2 regions of the Metabacillus sp. SLBN-84 genome follow, and region 2 is predicted to be linked to the other one. Evidence: riboswitches for the same ligand, from Rfam matches in the RefSeq annotation. Region 2 holds a riboswitch; the other holds the start of a gene.

Region 1 (11,117 bases), 1.3 Mb from region 2:
ACCGCCAATGTCTTCAACTGTACCTTCGCGGCATACAGGGCATGTATTGCCCACTTCGTTTCCGATTGTTACATTTGTCGAGCGCAAAGCCTGGATTGTATCCACAAGAACAACTTTGCCTTTTTCTTTCGGTGCTTCTTCTGTTTCAGAGAAGGTATTCTCCTCCGCTTTTAATGTAAGGACCTGAGTGTCCCGGCTTCCGTCAACGTAGACTGTTCCGCCTTTTGCTCCGCCTTTATATAGACGCTCATACACTTTTTGGACCTGGTCCACCGTATATCCTCTAGGAGCGTTAACCGTTTTGCTGATTGAACTGTCAATCCAGCGCTGGATGACGCATTGTGCATCTGCATGCGCTTCTGCACTCAGTTCCATAGCTGAGATAAACCATTCCGGAAGATTCTCCGGATCTGCATCAGGATTTTTATCCAGATACTCCTGTACGATATCTGCTTTTACTTCAATGAATTTGCCAAGTCTTCCGCTTCTGTAGTAAGAGAAGGAGAAGTATGGTTCAAGTCCGGTTGAAACTCCGACCATCGTTCCAGTGGATCCCGTGGGAGCAACAGTCAGCAAGTGTGAATTGCGGATACCGTATTCTTTGATATCTTCCCGGATATCAGTCGGCATTTTGCTCATAAAGCCGGTCTCAGTAAATGCCTGGCGCAGTCTGTTCGTTTCTTCAGCCGTTTCGCCAGTCAAGAACGGGAAGCTGCCTTTTTCTTTTGCAAGCTCTACAGATGCTTTATAAGCCGTGACAGCGATTGTTTCAAAGACTTTGTCAATCAGCTCGTTGCCTTCTTCAGAACCGTACTGTGTTTCACAGTAGATCAGAAGGTCGTGAAGTCCCATAACACCAAGACCTACACGGCGTTCGCCTAGTGCCTGTTTTTTATTTTCGTCAAGGAAGTACGGCGTTGCATCGATTACGTTATCCTGCATGCGAACACCGACTTCAACCGTTCTTTTCAGTTTTTCGAAATTAACTGTTTTCGTTTCTTTGTCTGCCATTTCTGCAAGATTTACGGCAGCAAGGTTGCAGACAGAATATGGTGCGAGAGGCTGTTCCCCGCAAGGATTCGTTGCAACTACCTTCTGTCCATATGCTTTAGCGTTTGTCATGTCATTGGCGTTATCAATGAAGAAAATGCCCGGCTCTGCAGAGTATGTTGCGCAGATGTTGATCAGGTTCCAAAGTTCTTTCGCCTTGATCGTACGGTATGTGCGCACTTTGTAGCCGAGTTTTTCCCACTCGCGTACATCACCGTGGTTATGCCAGTCTTCATTGTAAGCCTTCATTTCCTCTGCATTGTAGCTTTCAACATCAGGGAAGCGCAGCTCGTAATCGGCATCCTTTTCAACAGCATCCATGAAATCCTTTGTCAGCGTGACAGAGATGTTGGCTCCTGTAAGGAATTCGGAATTGTGAACTGTATAAGTTCCGCCGACTGCAAGCTTCACTTCAGCGTCTTTAATGATTTTCTCGTTAAATCCGCCGTAGCCCGGAATCTGCTTGTAATTGACGATGCTCTGATACATGGCTTCTTCGTCCTGTGTAAGCGGCTTGAACTTCAGCTTTTCCTGGGCGTATTTCTTAATTGTTTCATCATTTGTATTTTCAATCAGGTAACGCAGGATACGGGGATTCTGCATTTTGGAAATAATGAATTCAATAATGTCAGGATGCCAGTCGGCAAGCATGATCATTTGTGCGCCACGCAAGTTGTTACTCCTCCATTAAGAGGGGTCAGGTCATTTCTGCCTGACTCTCATGCTTTCACATGAGATCGGACTCTATCATCAAAATCAGCCGTATGATTTTGTCTCGTGCCCCGGATACTAAATCCGGTTTACTCGCACCATCTTACAGGTGCTTTCAATAGTCTCTGAACGTTCATCTCCGTTTCCAAAGATGCTTCGCTGCTGATTGCCCATTGTGTCATCTTTTTCATTTTCAGGCCTTCACGCTCACTGTTGCCAGTCACGTTGTGGCTGAAAAAGCTTTAGGGTGTTCCAGCAATTCACGAGATTTTTATCCCGCCGTGTGGACTTTGTATTTAACGGGATCCGCCCTGCTCAACCAGATGAGTCAGCTTCGCGATGTCATCAAGCCAGGATACGGAGCCTGATGATTTGCCGTTGACTCCTCTTGCAAGGGTGTTTCTCGGACGCAGCGTTGAACCGTTTGTCCCGACGCCTCCGCCGCGGCTCATGATTTCCATGACCTGCTTGCGGTGTTCGGAAATGCCTTCGCGTGAATCCTGCACAAACGGCATCACGTAGCAGTTGAAATACGTCACATCTGTTCCCGCTCCCGCTCCGTATAACACGCGTCCTGCAGGAACAAAGTTCAGGCCGACAAGTTCATGATAGAACTTCTCAAACCATTCCTTGCGTTTTTCTTCTGTTTTCTCAACAGATGCAAGACCTGTCGCATTCCGTTTGGCTATTTGTTCGTAATATACTTCAAGCGGTTTTTCTATAACGTCAAGAGAGCGGTGAATGACTCCTGATTCTACTTCTTCAGGCTTCTCAAGTGAAAGGCGGTACTCTTCTTCCACCTGTACATGCGCCATTTTTGCCTGCCAGTCTATATCTAAGATGTACCCGAGGCCTCTTGCCGGGAATTTCGGATCTTCTTTAATTGTCAGAACGACAAAATCGCCTTTGGATAGCGTCAGCTTTTCAGTGTCTTTAAATGTGTACCGGTCAAGCATGACTAAACGGGATACACCTTTGTGTGTAAGCTTCATATCTTCTGTAATCGGATGAACTTGGGGAAAAAGTGAAATATCGTGGTTAAGCTTGTCCACATCAAGTTTCAGATTTTCATTCAGTGCAACGGTCATTCAAACAACTCCCCTATTATCTTTGTACTTGATTTAATTTATCACACAGCCATCCGTTTATCAATATATAGTGTTTCTTTTTTGTTCGACAATACTATATATGGATAAAAAGTCAGTCTGTTGTCATTTTGTCAAATTGAAAACTTCATAATTGAGTGTGAAAAAAAGAGAATAAAGAAGATAGGAGATTGTAAATCACTTTTTTTGAAGTAATTTGTCGGTTGCAAATTTAAAAGAGAGCAGAAACCTAGAAAAATAAGGAACACATAGAAATAAATAGAAAAATAAAAATAAACGAAAGCGACTTATTTCAGCCGCTTATCGTTTATAATTCCACTCATCCGATTCATATTTTTCAGCTGCCAGTTTCATGGCTGCAGCCTGTTCTTTTTCAGTCAGTTTATACGGTTCGAGCTTAATGTTCAGCCCTTTTTCAAACCCTCTTATAAACGCCTCTTTTGCCTCTTCAATTGTTACTTTTGTTTCTCTGAGAGCATTCACTGCAACTGCTTTATTTTTAAAGTTCTTCTGCATTCGTTCTTTTACCCTGTCACTTGGGTACTTAAACAGGCTGAACAAAAGATCTTCATCAAGATCAAGCAGAATCGAGCCGTGCTGGAGAATCACGCCTTTTTGACGTGTCTGGGCACTGCCTGCCACTTTCCTTCCTTCAACGACAAGCTCATACCAGGATGGGGCATCAAAGCAAACCGCTGAACGCGGATTTTTAAGCCCCTGCTTCTCTTCCTCCGTTCTTGGCACAGCAAAATATGCATCTAGGCCAAGCTCTCTAAATCCCTGAAGAATTCCTTCTGAGATCACACGGTATGCTTCTGTAACGGTCTTCGGCATCTCAGGATGGTCTTCTGAAACAATGACACTGTATGTAAGTTCTTGATCATGCAGGACACCCCTGCCGCCGGTTGGCCTGCGCACAAAGCCGAGTCCGTTCCGTTTAACAGCTTCAAGATCAATTTCTTTTTCCGCTTTCTGAAAATAACCTACAGAGAGTGTCGCAGGGTTCCATCCGTAAAAACGGATTACAGGCGGAAAGTTCCCTTCGCTGTTCCACTCAAGCAGCACCTCATCTAGCGCCATATTGTAAGCAGGAGAGCAATTGCCCGAATCAATAAATCTCCAAATTTCTTTCTCCATGTTCATACCCCATTTTTCATGCTTAGGCTGTTTGTTAAATTCATTCCGCTATCATAGTCTATCAAAAAGAATTACCGGATGAAAATAAATAACTCTGATTCATGGATGACAATTTGACCCTGCTCTTATATAATTATATTTGTCCAATAAACAGAGGTTTACATGAACCAGCCCGCATAAAGGGTATAAAAAAGGAGTCGGGTCAGCTTGACAACATGGGTTTTCTTATTAATTTTAGTCGGCGCAATTGCAGCCTACACTATCTTCTCTTATTTTTACCAGCGTAAAATTATGAAAACATTAACGGAAGAGGAATTCCGTGCAGGATACAGAAAGGCTCAGCTTATCGATGTACGCGAGCCGAACGAATTTGAAGGCGGCCATATTCTTGGCGCAAGAAACATCCCAATGTCACAAATGAGACAGCGCCATAAAGAAATCCGCAAAGACCAGCCTGTTTATCTGTATTGCCAAAACACAGTAAGAAGCGGACGCACAGCTCAGATGCTTAAGAAAAAAGGCTATTCGGACCTTTACACATTAAAAGGCGGCTTTAAAGGCTGGAGCGGAAGAATTAAAACGAAAAAATAATAACAAAAGCGGAAGCGCCGTGATCAGATCCGATAGGCAGATAAGAATCCGGCAGAAAAGTCCGGGTTTGACTTTTTTGACGGATTTGTTCTGACAGAGGATTTAGGCGCTGGAGCTGGACGCAGATGACTTTATCAGGTTGTCCACATCACTGAACAATTTAACATTCTGTAAATAACCAAAAAGGATTCGCCACTTGGCGAATCCTTTTTCTTATTGCTTCTGATAACGGAGAATCGGCTTGCGTGCTGCCGTTGTCTCATCAAGACGTCCAACAACGGTAGTATGAGGAGCTTCCTGAACCATTTCAGGGTTTTCCTCTGCTTCCTTCGCAATTTGAAGCATGGCATCAATAAATGAATCAAGTGTTTCTTTTGACTCGGTTTCCGTCGGTTCAATCATGATGCACTCCTCAACATTGAGCGGGAAGTAGATCGTCGGCGGGTGGTAGCCGAAATCCAGAAGGCGCTTCGCGATATCAAGCGTGCGCACGCCAAGTTTTTTCTGGCGTTTTCCCTGATAAAACAAATTCATGCTTGCAGTGTCTGTCAAACGGCAGATCATACGCTTCTGAAAGTCTTCTCATCATGTAGTTTGCGTTTAAAACAGCATACTCTGTCACAGCTTTTAATCCGTCCGGACCCATTGTGCGGATATACGTATATGCACGCACATTGATTCCGAAGTTGCCGTAAAACGGCTTGACTCTTCCGATGGACTGCGGTCTGTCATAGTCAAATGCATATTTGTCATCACGTTTCACTAAAACAGGCTTCGGAAGGTACGGAATAAGATCTGCTTTTACACCGACAGGACCTGAACCCGGTCCTCCCCCGCCATGCGGCCCGGTAAAGGTTTTATGGAGATTTAAGTGAACGACGTCAAATCCCATATCTCCGGGACGTGCCTTGCTTAGTACGGCGTTCAGGTTGGCTCCGTCATAGTACAGTTTGCCGCCTGCATCATGCACGATCTTTGCCATGTCCAGAATATTTTCCTCGAAAAGACCCAGCGTATTCGGATTTGTCAGCATCAGCGCAGCGGTATCATCTCCTACCACACGCTTCAGATCTTCAAGATCGACGAGTCCGTGTTCGTTTGATTTTACAGTAACCGTTTCAAAACCCGCTACCGTGGCAGATGCAGGATTGGTTCCGTGGGCAGAATCAGGTACGATGACCTTTGTGCGTCCGGTGTCGCCGTTTGCTTCGTGATAGGCACGGATCATCATAAGTCCGGTCCACTCTCCGTGAGCACCTGCTGCCGGCTGAAGCGTGACTTCATCCATTCCTGTAATTTCTACAAGATGCTCCTGCAGGTCATACATCAGCTCAAGGGCTCCCTGTACGGTGCTCTCATCCTGAAGCGGATGGATATGGGCAAGCCCTGCCATGCGGGCAACATTTTCATTTATCTTCGGGTTATACTTCATCGTGCATGAACCAAGCGGATAAAAGCCTGAGTCCACTCCATGATTGCGCTTTGAAAGAGCTGTATAGTGCCTCATGATATCAAGCTCTGATACCTCCGGCAGTTCAGCTTCCTCTGTGCGGAGATAGTCAGCGGGAATGAGTTCATCTGCTGATCGTTCTGGAATATCCATTTCAGGCAGGCTGTAGCCTGTTCTGCCAGGCTTAGTCAGTTCAAAAATCAATGGCTGATTCTCGTTATTCATGTCCATCCCCCAATTCCTCAACGAATGCATCAATTTCTTCTTTCGTGCGAAGTTCTGTTACAGCTACGAGCATGTGATTTTCAAGCTCAGGATATACGCTGCCGAGATCGAAGCCGCCGATGATGCCCTTTTCAATCAGGCGGGCATTCACTTCTTTCACGGGCTTAGTTAATTTAACGGCAAACTCATTAAAGATTGGTCCGTCAAACGGCACGTCGAATCCTTTTTCTTTAAATGCCTTTTTAGCATAGTTTGCTTTCTGGATATTCTGCAGAGCCATTTCTTTGACTCCTTTTCTTCCGAGCGCTGTCATGGCAACAGATGCTGCAAGTGCATTCAAAGCCTGATTTGAACAGATGTTTGATGTCGCTTTATCACGTCTGATATGCTGTTCGCGTGCCTGAAGCGTCAGAACAAAGCCTCTGCGTCCCTGGTCATCCTTTGTCTGTCCGACAAGACGGCCGGGCACTTTGCGGATCAGTTTCTGTGTGACAGCAAAATAGCCGCAGTGCGGGCCGCCAAATGCCGTAGGAATCCCGAACGGCTGCGCGTCTCCAGCAACAATGTCGGCACCGAATGCACCCGGTGGTGTCAATGCTCCAAGTGCAAGCGGGTTGGAAGAGACGATAAACATGCTTTTGCCTGTATGGGCAATCGGCTCAATGTCCTTAAGAGGTTCAATCTGGCCGAAAAAGTTAGGATACTGAACAACAACTGCCGCCACATCATCAGACATTTCTGCTTTCAAAGCATCAAGGTCCGTCACGCCGTTTTTGACAGGCACTTCTACAACCTCAATGTACTGTCCTTTAGCATACGTTTTCAGCACATCTCTGCTTTCAGGATGAACGGCTCCTGACACAATGACCTTCTTCTTTTTCGTCTGTCCGCAGGCAAGCATAGCCGCTTCAGCAAGTGACGTTCCGCCATCGTACATAGAAGAGTTGGCTGCATCCATGCCGGTAAGCTCTGCGATCATCGTCTGAAATTCGAAGATAGCCTGCAGCTCGCCCTGTGAGATCTCAGGCTGATATGGCGTGTAGGCCGTATAAAATTCTGATCTTGAAATCACATGATCCACAATGATCGGCATGTAGTGGTCATAAACACCAGCTCCAAGGAAAGATGCGTTGCTTCTTAAATCTTTATTTTTAGCAGCAAGCGCGCTCATCTCTTTCATTAGCTCTGTTTCGGATTTCGCTTTCTTGATGCTGTATTCGCCCTTAAATCGCACGCTTTCAGGAATGTCTTGAAAAAGCTCATCAATCGATGCTACTCCGACAGCTTGAAGCATCTCCTGCTGATCTTGCTCTGTCATCGGCAAGTAACGATGTTTCATGGATGTATTCCCCTTTCAACCCGGTTTATTTTTTTGGTCGTTTATAAAAAGGCGTCTGCACGACAACTGCTTTTAAGCGTTTCTTTCGTACTTGAACAAACACTTCAGTGCCGGGCTCAGCAAATTCTTTCTTAAGCAGTGCCCACCCGATATTCTTTTTAAGTGTAGGAGACTGTGTGCCGGTTGTAATTTCCCCGATCTGTTCTTCTCCTGCGAACACCTCATAGCCGTATCGCGGTATGCCTTTATCGATCATTTCAATTCCGGCAAGCTTTCGGTCCGGTCCGTTTTCCTTTTGTTCCTTTAATACTGCTTTGCCGTTGAAATCACTTTCCTTGTTCGGTTTCACCGCAAACCCGATGCCTGCTTCTATCGGTGTAATGTCTTTGGAAAGTTCCTGGCCGTAAAGCGGCAGGTTCGCTTCAAAGCGAAGCGTGTCACGGGCGCCGAGTCCGCATGGCAGAAGACCATCTTCTTTTCCGGCTTCCAAAATCGCCTTCCAAAGCTTAGGTGCTTCAGACGCGGCGCAGTAAATCTCAAAACCATCTTCACCTGTATAGCCTGTTCTTGACACAAGAGCATCAGCTCCTGCAATTTTTACGTTATCTTTGAATTTAAAAAACCTGATTTCACTTAAATTTGTATCCGTGAGTTTTTGAAGGATTGACTCAGCAAGCGGTCCCTGGATAGCGAGCTGGGCAACATCTGACGATACATTCTGCAGTTCCGTGTCCCCGAACAGCTGGGAATTCAGCCACTCAAAATCCTTTTCAATGTTGGATGCATTCACTACAAGGAGATAATGCGCATCTGATTTTTTATAGATTAATAAGTCATCCACCGTTCCGCCGTCTTCATAGCACATAGCGGTATACTGTGCTCCTCCGTCTTTCAAAAGAGCAACATCGTTTGTCATTGTTTTTTGAAGAAACGCAAGGCTGCCTGTGCCTGTTACTTCAATTTCCCCCATGTGGGATACATCGAACAAGCCTGCTCTTTCGCGAACAGCTTCATGTTCTTCTTTAATAGAAGAAAACTGCACCGGCAAGTCCCAGCCGCCGAAATCAATCGTTTTTGCACCCTGCTCTTTGTATAAGTCAAAAAGCGGTGTCCGCTTTAAATCCGCCATCTCATCGCCTCCCGGTATGATCCTCTTTTTTTCATCAAAAAAAGGACAGAGAACTCCCTTTAATGGAAGTCTCTGTCCCTGCACCTGAAAGTTTACCCGGTCAATAAAATGGCCGAGCTTTCCCCTTTGGTGGTTTGCCGCTTTCACAAACTCTCTCCAGAGTTGCGTCAAGCAAGAGTTCTTTTGCCTGAGAGATTCACATCAGTTTGCTCCTTCGGCGCTGCATGCGTATGCTGCAGTCTCTCCCCTTGCTCTCATCCGCTCATATTTTTTCATTAATTGGTGATACTGATAAGTAGACATTTTAGACATTATGACATTTTTGACATAAGAAGCCCGCTGACTGAAAACTGAGTAAGTTAGCAACTTTCTTACTTATTAACATCCTACCATTAAGGTCTTTATTCATCAATCACTTTTTTCACAAATGTTTCGTTTAAAACACATTGGAATGTTCGTGTTTTACTGTCATTTCATCTAATCCATCGTGATAACCTGCTATTTTACCACTTAACGTGAACAATAGAGATAGATCTATTCTTTTTTGAAAGGGCTGTCAATCATGAACGTAAAACTGAAATTTGACTCCGCGTGGCAAGATGCTTTTCTTAAAAAACTTGATGATGACGGCCCATGGGCCAGCTGGGAGAATTACAAATTGGCATGCGCCGTGCAAAAGCACCTGATTGTTCCATCCTTTGAAGGGCTTCAGGCTCCAAATCACCTGACAGACTTCACTCCTCTTCCCCATCAATTGGAGGTCGCGAGGCAAGTGGTGGAAAACATGAACGGAAAGGCTATTCTTGCAGATGAAGTGGGCCTTGGAAAAACGATTGAAGCAGGACTTATCGTCAAGGAATATATGATTCGGGGACTGGCTAAGAAAATTCTCATTCTTGTTCCGGCCTCTCTTGTCTCCCAGTGGGCAAAAGAGCTTCATGAAAAGTTCTATATTCCAGCCGTTGAGCAAAAGAAAAGCTACGTATGGGAAGCCTGCGATGTCGTCGTTTCTTCTATTGATACGGCTAAAAGAAGCCCTCACCGGGAAATTGTTCTAAACCAGCAGTACGACCTGGTCATCATCGATGAAGCTCATAAACTGAAAAACAGCAAAACAAAAAACTATGAATTTGTTCAGAGCCTGAAAAAGAAATACTGCCTGCTTCTTACTGCAACGCCCATTCAAAACCGCGTAGAAGAGATCTTTAATCTTGTCTCTCTGCTGAAGCCCGGTCATTTAGGCAACGAAGCTTACTTTTCAGAAGTATTTTCTGCCAAGAACCGCTCTTTGGAACACCATGAGCATCTTCAGGAACTCGTGAACAAAGTCATGATCCGCAACCGCAGGGGAGATACGGGCATTGAATGGCCTAAACGGCATGTTGAAACCGTTCCGATTGAACTGTCTGAAAGTGAACGCCAGCTGTATACGGCTATCTCACGTCTAAAAACATTCGGCGCCTCTTCGGCCAGCACCTTTTCAATCATGACGCTGCAAAGAGAGGCATGCTCAAGCAGGGAAGCTGTCTACATGACGCTGAAAAAAATGGCGGAGCGTCCTGAAGGTGAAGCATCCCCTCTTCCAGACTCTGTCATTGAAGAACTGATGAACTGCATTAATGAAGTTGACGGAAATTCCAAAGCACAGCGGACCGTTGAACTGATTCAGCAAATCAACGACAAAGTCATCATTTTCACAGAATACAGGGCCACCCAGTTTTATCTTCAATGGTTCCTTCAGCAGCACGGCATTTCATCTGTTCCATTCAGGGGAGGATTCAAGAGAGGAAAAAAAGACTGGATGAAGGACCTTTTCAAAAACCGTGTTCAAGTCTTGATTGCGACAGAGGCTGGCGGTGAAGGAATCAACCTGCAGTTCTGCAATCACATCATCAACTATGATCTTCCCTGGAATCCGATGCGGCTTGAACAGCGGATTGGACGGATTCACCGTCTCGGGCAGGAAAAAGATGTCCACATTTATAATATGGCAACAAAAAACACCGTTGAAGAACACATTCTGAAACTTCTCTATGAAAAAATCAACCTGTTTGAAAAGGTCATCGGCGAGCTTGATGAAATTTTGACAAAACTGGAGATATCCAATTTCGAAGATCACCTGCAGGACATCCTGTTCAAATCAAAAAGCGATGGAGAAATGAAAATTAAGATGGAAAACCTGACATCCATCCTGCATTCTGCAGAACAGGAACACACAAAACAGAGAATGGAGGGATAAACGATGCAGCAGCAGCAGATCAGCGAGTTTCTTGAAACCTTTTTCACGGCCAATTCATGCGACATTACAGAAAAACAGCCTGGCTATATGACGATCCAGCTGACAGTGGACATGGATAAAGAATTGATGAACAGGCCGTT
Region 2 (11,117 bases):
ATCAAGCGTTTCTGTGCCCGATGCATCTGTCCTTAAAAAAGCAGAAACCTGGAAAAAACAGCTCGCACATGACCTTGGAGAAAGCCTTGAGCAGCATCTTGAAACACTTCAGGAGCTCGCCGAAAAACACAAGCCGCGGCCAAATGATATCATCTTTGAAATCAAAGGTTTCCGGCTGCTTAGATCGGAATACGAAAAAATCCAGCTTTTCCTGCAGGAAGAGACTGTCCCAAACCACATGCTCGTGCAGATCCTTAAAGGAGAAGCCACAAGCAAAATCCGGCGCAGCGGCTTCCATGAAGCTGAAGTCTTCGGCCTTTTAAACGAATGGCCGGCGAAATATATCACAAAAGCCATCATAAAAAGCTGCTGAGGTCATCAGCAGCTTTTCACTTTAAATTCTTCTCCTGTCTCATGATATACAGCCACATAGACCCGTATGTCACAAAGAGCAGCAGGAGAAACACGGGTACAGATAGAACATCGTGTATCAGCATCTCGCATCCTCCTTTACTTTAGGTTTCCCCATGAAAACGGGAAGAATAAGTAAAAAAGAACGACGGATAAAACAGATACCAAAATAGCAATAGAAGGCTTCCTGTAATGAATTGTCAGGACGATAAACAGAATCAGATTCAGCGGGATATTCAGCCAGCCGTTCCACCCGTTGTCATACACATACATGCCTTTATGTGAAAAAATCCATTCAAGTGCGGAGTAAAAGGCCGTCCAGACCGCTATGTAGATCCACTGATTTCTTCTTTTAGCAGGAAATCTCTGAAGATAAATAATCAGCCCCATCGGACAGATGAAAAAGGTAAAAGCGGCATTAATAATGGAATGGTTCAGCCATTCTGCCGTCACCCCTCTGAATGCCCAAAGCGTGTGGTCGTAATAAAAATAATTGTACGTCATATTCACGACAATAAAAAAAAGCACCGTCGGATACTGCTTCTCCCATTGTTTCCAATCGATAAATTTATAAGCAAATAAGATCCAGACTGCGATTACAAGCAAAAGATACATTCATTCACCCCAAACGTTTGATCATACTTGCATTCTTAACGCATTACGGGGGTTGTATACTTACTCACAGCAAAAAGGGCATTGCCCCGGGCAATGCACCTTTTCCTGCTTATAGTTGTCCAAATCCCCTTGTTTTTGGGGTCCTAGCTATAAACGAGTTCTTTTTTTTTCACAAGACCAAGCGTCTGTCCGGTCGATTCTTCCATTTTGCGGAAAATCTCAGGATGATCTGAAAGGGACAGACCGTAGGAAGGAATCATTTCCTTCAGCTTCGGCTCCCATGCTGTCATGTGCTGCGGGAAGCATTTTTCAAAGACCTCGAGCATGACATGAACAGCCGTTGAAGCACCAGGAGATGCTCCAAGAAGGGCAGCGACAGAACCGTCTGCAGCACTCACCACTTCTGTACCGAACTGAAGCGTTCCTTTGCCGGCATCCGTATCTTTGATGACCTGAACGCGCTGGCCCGCGACCACGATATCCCATTCCTCGTTTTTGGCGTTCGGAATGAATTCTCGCAGCTCATCCATGCGTTTTTCATGCGACAGCATGACCTGCTGAATCAGATACTTGGTCAGCGCCATCTCTTTCACGCCTGCAGCAAGCATCGTCATCAGATTGTTCGGCTTGACTGAGCTGATCAGATCAAGGTTGGAACCCGTTTTTAGGAACTTTGGCGAAAATCCCGCAAACGGTCCGAAAAGCAGGGATTTTTTCCCGTCGATGTACCGTGTGTCAAGATGCGGAACCGACATCGGCGGAGCGCCGACCTTTGCCTTGCCGTACACTTTCGCGTGATGCTTCGCAATAACATCCGGATTCTTGCAGACGAGGAACAGTCCGCTGACAGGGAAGCCCCCGATCTGCTTCGACTCCGGAATACCTGTTTTCTGCAGCAGATGCAGACTGCCGCCTCCGCCTCCGATAAACACGAATTTCGCCCGGTGGCGCTCAACCTGTCCGAAACCGTTCTTCACTTTCAGTTCCCATGAACCGTCACGCGTGCGCTTTAAGTCCTCGACACTGTGCTTGTAGTGGACCTCCACATTTTTTCTCTCCAAATGATCGAAGAGCATACGGGTTAAAGCCCCGAAGTTTACATCCGTACCTGAATCGATTTTCGTCGCTGCAATCGGCTCGGACGATGTGCGTCCTTCCATCATAAGCGGAATCCATTCCCTCAGCTTTTGATGGTCGCTTGAAAATTCCATCCCGTGAAACAGCGGGTTGTCTGATAACGCTTCCAATCTTTTTTTCAGAAACGCAACATTTTTTTCCCCTTCCACAAAGCTCATATGCGGAATCGGCATGATAAAATCCTCAGGACTTCGGATCAGATTCCGTTTGACCAAGTAGGACCAGAACTGTCTGGAAAGCTGGAACTGCTCATTCACCTTCACAGCCTTGCCGATATCAATCGAACCGTCCGCTTTTTCCGATGTATAGTTAAGCTCGCACAGCGCAGCATGACCCGTACCTGCATTGTTCCATTCATTCGAGCTCTCTTCACCCGGACTTCCGAGTTTTTCAAATACTTTAATGTTCCACTCTGGTGCTACCTCTTTCAGCATCGCTCCAAGCGTTGCACTCATAACCCCGGCACCAATTAGAACCACGTCTGTTTTGTTCTTTAAGCTGCTCATACTACCCATCCTTATCCCCTAAATTTGCAAAAACGAGCAGGCTACCGCATAAACATGCAGGAAGCCACCTTTGAACATACACAAGTCTTCTGAATATCAGTTTATCACAGTCTATTATGAATAGATTAAATTTTACTATTATCTGATAATTATAAACCATTTCCGGGCGGTTAAAAAGGATAAGTTCTCAGCGGATATGCAATTCCCCAATTATTGTATGATTTTTTCCGGCAAAAAAGACTTATTCGGACATCCCGTGCCGGGGAACTGAAATTTACACATATTGTATATTTTAAAGATTCATGTATAATGTATCTAAATGATATATATCTTTTAGATAGGGTGAACAGAATTGAAAACCTACAGCGATACGACCTACGCCATTCTTGGCATTTTAACGACAGACTGCAGAACCGGCTACGATATAAAGCAGCTGATTGACAGGAGTCTGACCCATTTCTGGAAAATCAGCTACGGGCAAATCTATCCGACTCTTAAAACCATCGTCGAAGAGGAACTGGCAACCGTCACGATCACCTCTCAGCCGTCGAAACCGGAGCGAAAGGAATATCATCTCACGGCAAAAGGGAAGGAAACGCTTAAGAACTGGCTTGAAGAACCGATTAAACAAATCCCTGCAGAGCGCAATGAAATGCTGCTCAAATTGTTTTTCGGACGCCATCAGTCCAAAGAAAACACGGTAAGGGTTTTAAAGGATTATAAGACAAATCTGGAAGCCCGGTACCTTACATATACAAGCATCGAAGAAAGCATTACGGCCCATAAAGATCACGCAGAAGATGCCGTCTATTGGCTCTTCACACTGGATTACGGAAAACGAATGACAAAGGCGGCAATTGAATGGTGTATGTTTACTCTTGAACAGCTGGTAAAAGAGGAGGAATAAGAATGGCTCAAAGGGTGAATGCAGGGAGGTACACGACAGACAACCAGGAAAACATCGTTGTTTTTCTGATCGGAATGAGGGTAAACAAGCGACTCGCCCTGCACAAGTGGCTTCCGGTCTTTTTTGCCATGCCGGGAATGATCAGGGAGCTTTATATGAACAAGGATGAATTAGGCTTCCTGTCCATGGAAAGCTATTTCGGTCTTAGAACAACGGTCATGATTCAATATTGGCGCTCAACAGAGGATCTGCTCGCATATGCAAGAAGCGATAAGCACATGACGGCATGGAAAAACTTCAATCAGAAGATCGGAAGCAATCCTTCAGTCGGCATATACCATGAAACCTATGAAGTAAAAGCCGGAAACTACGAATCGATCTATGGAAACATGCCTGCGTACGGCTTAGGAAAAGCACTCAGCTTTATTCCGATTGAAGCAAGCCGCGCCTCGGCAAAACAGCGGCTGACGAAAGAAGGAACTACCTCCTCCATTTAAACCGCAAAAGAGGCTGCAGACAATTGTCATGCAGCCTCTTTTCATCAGGTCAGGGACCTTTTTCTCGATGAATACAGCACATACAGCAAGATAAACCACACAGGGGTCAGCATCAGCGCCGGACGTGTCTCTTCCGCCACTAGCATCACGATGAGAATCAGCCCGAACAGCGCCAGCACGGCATAGTTGATGAACGGCGCAAACGGAGCCTTGAATTCAGACTTTGCATGCAGGTCCCCTCGGGTTCTCCGGTATTTGATGTGGCAGATTAAAATCACGCTCCACACCCAGATAAAGCAGATGGCGCTGATTGTCGTCACAATGCTGAAGGCCTGCTCGGGAATCAGCTTGCTTAGAAGCGCACCCGCTGACACAACGGCAGCCGAAAGCCACAGCGCGTTGCCGGGCACGTGCTGCTTTGTCAGCTTCCTCATGGAGGACGGCGCCTGGCCGCGTTTGCTCAGCGTGAACAAGATCCGGCTTGTCGAAAACAGGCCGCTGTTGCAGGCAGATGCTGCAGACGTCAGGACAACAAAATTAATGATTCCCGCAGCAAGCGGAATTCCGATGAGGCTGAACGTCTTCACAAAAGGACTCTCAGAAGCGTTCAGCTCCGTCCATGGATTGATGCTGAGCAGGACGATCAAAGCGCCGACGTAGAAAAACAGAATCCGAAGCGGAATCTTATTGATGGCAGACGGAATGTTTTTTCGCGGATTGGACGTTTCCGCGGCAGATACCCCGACCAGCTCCACCCCGACAAACGCAAACACAACCATTTGGAACGAAAGCAGAAATCCCGTCATGCCGTTCGGAAACAGGCCGCCGTGCTCCCACAGATTGCTTACCGAAACAGTTCCCGCATCTGTCTTGAACCCCATCACAATCAAAATCACCCCAACGACGATCAGCGCAAGGATCGTCACCACTTTGATCAGTGAAAACCAAAACTCGAGTTCCCCAAAAAGCTTCACCGTCAGCAGATTGAGCCCAAGCAGCAGAAGCAGGCACACAATGGCAGGAACCCACTGCGGAATGTCATACCAGTACTGCACATATACCCCGACTGCAATGACATCGGCCATCGCCGTCATGATCCAGCAGAACCAGTACGTCCACCCTGTTACAAACGCCGCCCTCGGGCCCAGATAATCCTCGGCAATATCCGTAAACGACTCATACCCCGCCTTTGACAGCAGGAGCTCCCCAAGCGCCCTCATCATGAAAAACAGTGCAACCCCGACAATCAAGTAAGCGAAAATAATGGACGGTCCTGCAAGCTGAATCGCCTTGCCCGACCCCAAAAACAACCCCGTTCCAATCGTTCCGCCTATTGCAATCAGCTGCACATGGCGGTTCGCCAAATCTCGTTTCAATTCCTGCTGTGCCATTTGTGAATTCCTCCTTCATAGATGTAAAAAACCCAATAAAAAAAGAGACGGGAAGACTCCCAATCTCTTTTTGAAGAATACCAAAATAGCATTTGCCGCCCGAAAAACGGGTACACCAAACTCTAAATCTATACTCTTCTGTCCTTTTGCCTGAGATTGTGAACCCTTCGGCGCCGCTAAAGCGGTCTCTCCAGAAGCTGCTCCGGCTGTAGTGTAATCCACAGCCATCATAGCCTGCTCTATTAAAATTTGAGTATTTCTGAATAATGACTAATTGTAGGGGGTGTGGCATTCCTTGTCAACAGTCCTGCAATGCAAGGAAGAAAGTTCCACGCTCTAATTGATAATTATTTTCATTGACAACCCGTCATATTGAGGATAAATTAATGATAATGATAATTGTTATCAAATAAACTGGTACTAAGGAAGGAACGACAAATGAATACAAGACGCAAATTTTTAACACTGGCTCTTTCTATTATAGCTGTACTTATGATTGCGCTTGCAGGCTGCTCAAGCGAGCAATCAGGCACATCGGAAAAATCTTCTGAAAAGAAAGCTGATTCAAAAGGGGAAGATACACAATACCCAATCACGATCAAGCATGCATTCGGCGAAACAGTCATTGAAGAGAAGCCGGAACGCGTTGCAACCATATCATGGGCAAACCATGATGTTGCACTTGCTTTAGGTGTGGTGCCGGTAGGTTTTTCAGCAGCAAACTACGGCATTCAGGATGACAGCGGCATGCTGCCATGGACGAAAGAAAAAGTGAAAGAACTCGGTGAAGACAATCCGAACATCTATCAGGATACAGACGGATTAGACTTTGAAGCGATCTCTGACTCACAGCCGGATGTGATTTTGGCAGCCTACTCAGGCATCACGCAGGAAGAATACGATACATTAAGTGAAATCGCACCGGTTGTAGCTTATAAGTCAGCCCCTTGGGTTGCTTCATGGCGCGAACAGGTCATCTATAATGCAATGGGTATGGGAATGGAAGAGGAAGGCAAAAAGCTGATTGCCGATACAGAAAAACTCATCCAGGAAAAAGCAGGCGATCACCCTGAACTTAAAGGGAAGAAAGCGGCATTCGTCAGCATTTCAGCTGATGATCTCTCCAAGTTTTACATATACACTCCAGCTGATCCGCGCGGAGAGTTCCTGAGCGAGCTTGGGATGGAATACCCTGAAAGCATTACGAGCCAGCTTAAGGATGAAGACGGTTTCTATCTTGAATTAAGTGCAGAGAATGCGGATATGCTGAACGGTGCTGAAATCCTTGTTTCATATGGAAATGAAAATACGTTAAAAGCCTTACAGGAAGACCCGATCCTTGGAAAAATTCCTGCGGTTCAAAATGGATCTGTTGTCATCATTGGAGACAACACTCCGCTCGCTGCGGCCGGCAATCCAAACCCGCTTGCAATTGAATATTCCATCGATGAATACTTAACATTACTTTCAGAAGCTGCAGGCAAAGTAAAGTAACATGATGAACCAGTCCGTTACAGAAAAGAAGCAGCTGATGATACCCAGACATTTCATAAAGGTTTTGATTTTTTCCCTCATTTTGCTCGGCTTATGCACAGCGGCTTCTCTTATGTTCGGGTCCCGAACAGTTGGATGGAAGGAACTCATGGACGGTCTGTTCCATCCTGACGTACAGTCCCACGGAGCAAATGTTGTCCGCCAGAGAATTGCACGGACGGTATTCAGCCTCATGTGCGGCGCGGCCCTTGGCATCTCAGGCGCCCTCATGCAGTCTGTCACGCGCAATCCGATTGCAGATCCGAGCATATTGGGAGTAAACACAGGGGCGGCACTCTTTGTCGTCTGTGGCATTACCTTTTTAAATATCAGTACGGCAGGCCATTATATCTGGCTTGCACTTGCAGGGGCAATCATAACGGCCATTTTTGTATTCGGAATCGGTTCAATGGGGAGTGGCGGAGCCACGCCCCTTAAACTCGTTTTAGCGGGTGCGGCCACAAGTGCAGCCTTATCATCGCTTGTGATGGCCATCATGATTCCCCGTTCAAGCGTCATGGATCAATTCCGTTATTGGCAGGTAGGGAGCGTCGGGGCAGGGAACTGGGATTCTATCTCTCTGTTTGTTCCGTTTCTTCTTACCGGAGTTCTGATTGCCGTCTTCTCGGCACCTGCGCTGAATGCACTTGCTTTAGGCGATGAAGCTGCCTCAGGTTTAGGCGTACGCACAGGCACGCTCAGGCTGTTTGCTGCTTTTGGCGGCGTCCTGCTGTGCGGGGCAGCAACGGCGCTGGCAGGTCCGATCGGCTTTATCGGTTTACTTTCCACTCACGTAATACGGCTCGTCATCGGTCCTGATTTGCGGTATGTCATTCCGATGTCCGCACTTTCAGGGGCCATTATTTTAACGATATCTGATGTGTGCGGCAGGCTTGCCGGAAGACCCGGCGAGCTTGAAGTCGGCGTCGTGACAGCCTTTATCGGGGCTCCCATCTTAATCCTACTAACTATGAAAGCGAAAATGCGTGCCTTATGATGAACGATACGATTAACCTTATTATGACAGGCAGAAAAAAGAGACGGCTCCGGTTCATCCTCGTGACTTCCCTTCTGGCAGTCATTGCGTTTGCCCTTTGCTGCGCCATGCTCATGCTCGGGAATACGATTTATCCCGTTCAGGATGTCATCCGTGTCCTGCTGGGGGAAAAAGTACAAGGAGCCACATTTACAGTAGGCACACTCCGGTTTCCGAGGATGATTGCAGGCTTGTTTGCCGGTTTTGCTTTCGGCGCTGCAGGAGCAGTCTTTCAGACCATGCTGCGAAACCCGCTGGCGAACCCGAATGTCATCGGGATAACAGCCGGCTCAAGTGCAGCCGCCGTTTTTTGCATCGTTGTCCTTCATGCAAGCAATACCGTCGTTTCCGTTGCTTCTATTTTTGGCGGCCTTGCCGCAGTACTCGTTATTTTCCTGTTATCAAAAGGATCCTCTTTTTCAATCGGCCGGTTGATCTTGATCGGCATCGGCATTCAGGCCATGCTTGATGCCGTGATTTCTTACCTGCTGCTAATCGGACAGGAACACGACATTCCAACAGCTATGAGGTGGCTGAGCGGAAGCCTGAACGGATCGAAGATGGAGACCCTCTATCCCCTGATTATCGCTGTTTTGGTGTTCACTCCCGTCCTTGTAGGACTCGGAAAACGTCTGGACATGCTGGAGCTTGGGGAAGAGGCAGCATCCTCTCTCGGTGTAAATACGGATCAAACACGACTGGTCCTGATTATCAGCTCTGTTCTAATCATTGCGCTTGCCACCGCTGCAACGGGACCGATCGCGTTTGTCGCATTCCTTTCCGGACCGATCGCAAAAAGACTGACAGGTGCCGGATTTTCACCGATTATTCCGGCAGGTCTTACAGGCATCATCCTTGTGCTCGCATCTGACCTTATTGGACAGTTTGCCTTTACTGCCAGGTACCCGGTCGGCGTCATCACCGGCATCCTTGGAGCGCCGTACTTAATTTACCTGCTGATCCGAATGAACCGGAAAGGAGATTTATAATGAAACCGGCACTTACCTTTAAATCCGAACAAATCACGGCTGGATACGAGAACAACCTCATCCTTCATGATGTCAGCCTCTCGATTCCAAGCAATAAAATCAGCATCATGATCGGAGCAAACGGCTGCGGAAAATCCACCCTGCTCAAAACGATGGCAAGGCTCATTAAACCCGTTTCCGGGCAAGTCACTCTTAACGGAAAACCCATCAGCAAGATCCCGCCAAAACAGCTTGCAAGAGTGCTCGGGCTATTGCCCCAATCCCCGATCGTCCCTGAGGGGATAACTGTTGCTGACCTGGTAGGACGCGGAAGGTACCCTCATCAGACGTTTCTGAAAGGCTGGACAAAAAAGGACTATGAAGCGGTCGCCGAAGCCATGGAAATCATGAACATCACAGAATTTGCCGACCGCAGCATCGACGAGCTTTCAGGCGGCCAAAGACAGCGTGTCTGGATAGCCATGGCTCTCGCGCAGCAAACGGACATCCTGTTTCTCGACGAACCGACAACCTATCTGGATATCACCTATCAGATCGAAATTCTTGATCTGCTGACAGACCTGAACAGGAAGCACGGCACGACCATCGTCATGGTCCTTCATGACATCAACCTGTCCGCCCGCTATGCAGACCACATCTTTGCCCTTCAGCAGGGACGGCTTGTCGCGGAAGGCACACCTTCAGAGGTCATCACAAGCACATTGATCAAAGACACCTTCGGCCTCAACTGCACCGTCATACCGGACCCGGTCTCGGGCTCTCCGTCTGTGGTGCCGATTGGAAGACATCATGTGAAGAGGGAATGCAGTGTGTATTGACGGTTTATAAAAAGGGGATGAATCGACTGGGATATAAAGGAAGGAAACCGTTAGATATAGGTTTTCTTCCTTTTTTTAATGGCTGACAGCATACAGGCCTTAAAACTCTACGTGAACAACATCTGGCTCTCTGCCTCGTTTTGTCAGGATAACAACCGCTTCATAATCGCTTTTCCATTCAACAGAAATCTCATCCGGTATTTTTGTTTTCACTATGCTTTTGTTACCGTAGTTGATTCTGATGGAAGGGGAAGGAAAATCGTCTCTTTTGACAATCTCGATTGAGTTTACCTGATTAGGAGATTCACTTACTTTCAACCGGGTTTCCTGAGGGGATAAAACGTACCAGGCCGCTGTTGAAAGGATCAGGATTCCTAAAATGACGGCAACTAAAAAACACCCGATTTTGGTGGTAAGCTTCGTTTTTTCCCGTTCTAATTTTTCATTGTCATTCCAATCCATAGCCTTGTCCTTTCTTTCCATAACTTGATCTTCTAAAACAAAAAAGTCACAGCCATTTCACTGTGACCCTGATTTCTTTTCATTCTTTACGGCGAAATATGAAGCACATAAAAGGAATAGTATTCCCAGCCCCCATCCCACTATCACTGAATACTCAAACAAACCCTTTGCCGCCATTCCGCCCGTAATGGATGCTGTAAAAAGCATAATAAACATAACTGTATAGTTTTTCTTCATCGATCCGCTCACCTCGTATCACCATTATACCAGTATTGGAAATGTAACCCAACACGCTAATTGTAAAAAAGAGCGCAGTAATCCCATGTGGTTCCCTTTTGTCTCTCATCATTAAGCTCCTAAAGGCACACTTCTTTACCACAACTGCGTTTCAAAACAAAATGTGAAACTTTTTCCATATCTTTTCGTATTTCTACTTAGACTGATTTCATAAACAACTAGAAATAGAGGAGCAGATCCACTTGAAAATTCCCTTCTTATTATCTATTATTTTTATCCTTTCATTTGTCGTTCTTTATTGGTTTTTCACCCGTGAAAACAAAAAAGACAAGGAAAAAGACAGTCCGCTAGCGCTGATCAGCATGGCAATACTGTTTTCAGTATTAAGCACCCTGGTGTTTGCTTTTTTCCTGTTTGTGATAATAGGTTCCATGAAGGTAGTCGACAGTGTCTTTTCATTACAGATTGATACCGGCCAGCTGCTCATTGTCGGAACCAGTTACCTTATTTATTGGCTCACCATCGACTCGATCTTTAGTAAGATTTTCGACTACCTGATGGGTGATACCATTTACAGC

The links. Region 2 has a riboswitch for glycine ahead of RKD52_RS00810 (amino acid permease). Riboswitches for the same ligand answer to the same signal wherever they lie in the genome.
Region 1: another riboswitch for glycine. It lies ahead of gcvT (glycine cleavage system aminomethyltransferase GcvT); the one in region 2 lies ahead of RKD52_RS00810 (amino acid permease).

The regions. Positions count from the first base shown of each region.
Region 1 covers NZ_JBRJIP010000001.1:1,501,485-1,512,601, reverse strand. Annotated here, with positions in the region: partial or broken gene RKD52_RS07485 (vitamin B12-dependent ribonucleotide reductase) at 1-1,719, opposite strand, end outside; partial or broken gene RKD52_RS07480 (ribonucleotide reductase N-terminal alpha domain-containing protein) at 2,061-2,849, opposite strand; gene RKD52_RS07475 (lipoate--protein ligase family protein) at 3,168-4,004, opposite strand; gene RKD52_RS07470 (rhodanese-like domain-containing protein) at 4,236-4,595, shown strand; partial or broken gene gcvPB (aminomethyl-transferring glycine dehydrogenase subunit GcvPB) at 4,809-6,270, opposite strand; gene gcvPA (aminomethyl-transferring glycine dehydrogenase subunit GcvPA) at 6,263-7,609, opposite strand; gene gcvT (glycine cleavage system aminomethyltransferase GcvT) at 7,635-8,738, opposite strand; glycine riboswitch at 8,904-8,996, opposite strand; gene RKD52_RS07450 (DEAD/DEAH box helicase) at 9,301-10,977, shown strand; gene RKD52_RS07445 (YqhG family protein) at 10,981-11,117, shown strand, end outside.
Region 2 covers NZ_JBRJIP010000001.1:152,862-163,978, reverse strand. Annotated here, with positions in the region: gene RKD52_RS00835 (RQC-minor-2 family DNA-binding protein) at 1-373, shown strand, start outside; gene RKD52_RS00830 (CBO0543 family protein) at 511-1,026, opposite strand; gene RKD52_RS00825 (malate:quinone oxidoreductase) at 1,170-2,669, opposite strand; gene RKD52_RS00820 (PadR family transcriptional regulator) at 3,022-3,576, shown strand; gene RKD52_RS00815 (DUF4188 domain-containing protein) at 3,579-4,073, shown strand; gene RKD52_RS00810 (amino acid permease) at 4,118-5,464, opposite strand; glycine riboswitch at 5,593-5,668, opposite strand; gene RKD52_RS00805 (iron-siderophore ABC transporter substrate-binding protein) at 5,903-6,958, shown strand; gene RKD52_RS00800 (FecCD family ABC transporter permease) at 6,960-7,994, shown strand; gene RKD52_RS00795 (FecCD family ABC transporter permease) at 7,991-9,022, shown strand; gene RKD52_RS00790 (ABC transporter ATP-binding protein) at 9,022-9,840, shown strand; gene RKD52_RS00785 (hypothetical protein) at 9,940-10,323, opposite strand; gene RKD52_RS00780 (hypothetical protein) at 10,360-10,539, opposite strand; gene RKD52_RS00775 (hypothetical protein) at 10,782-11,117, shown strand, end outside.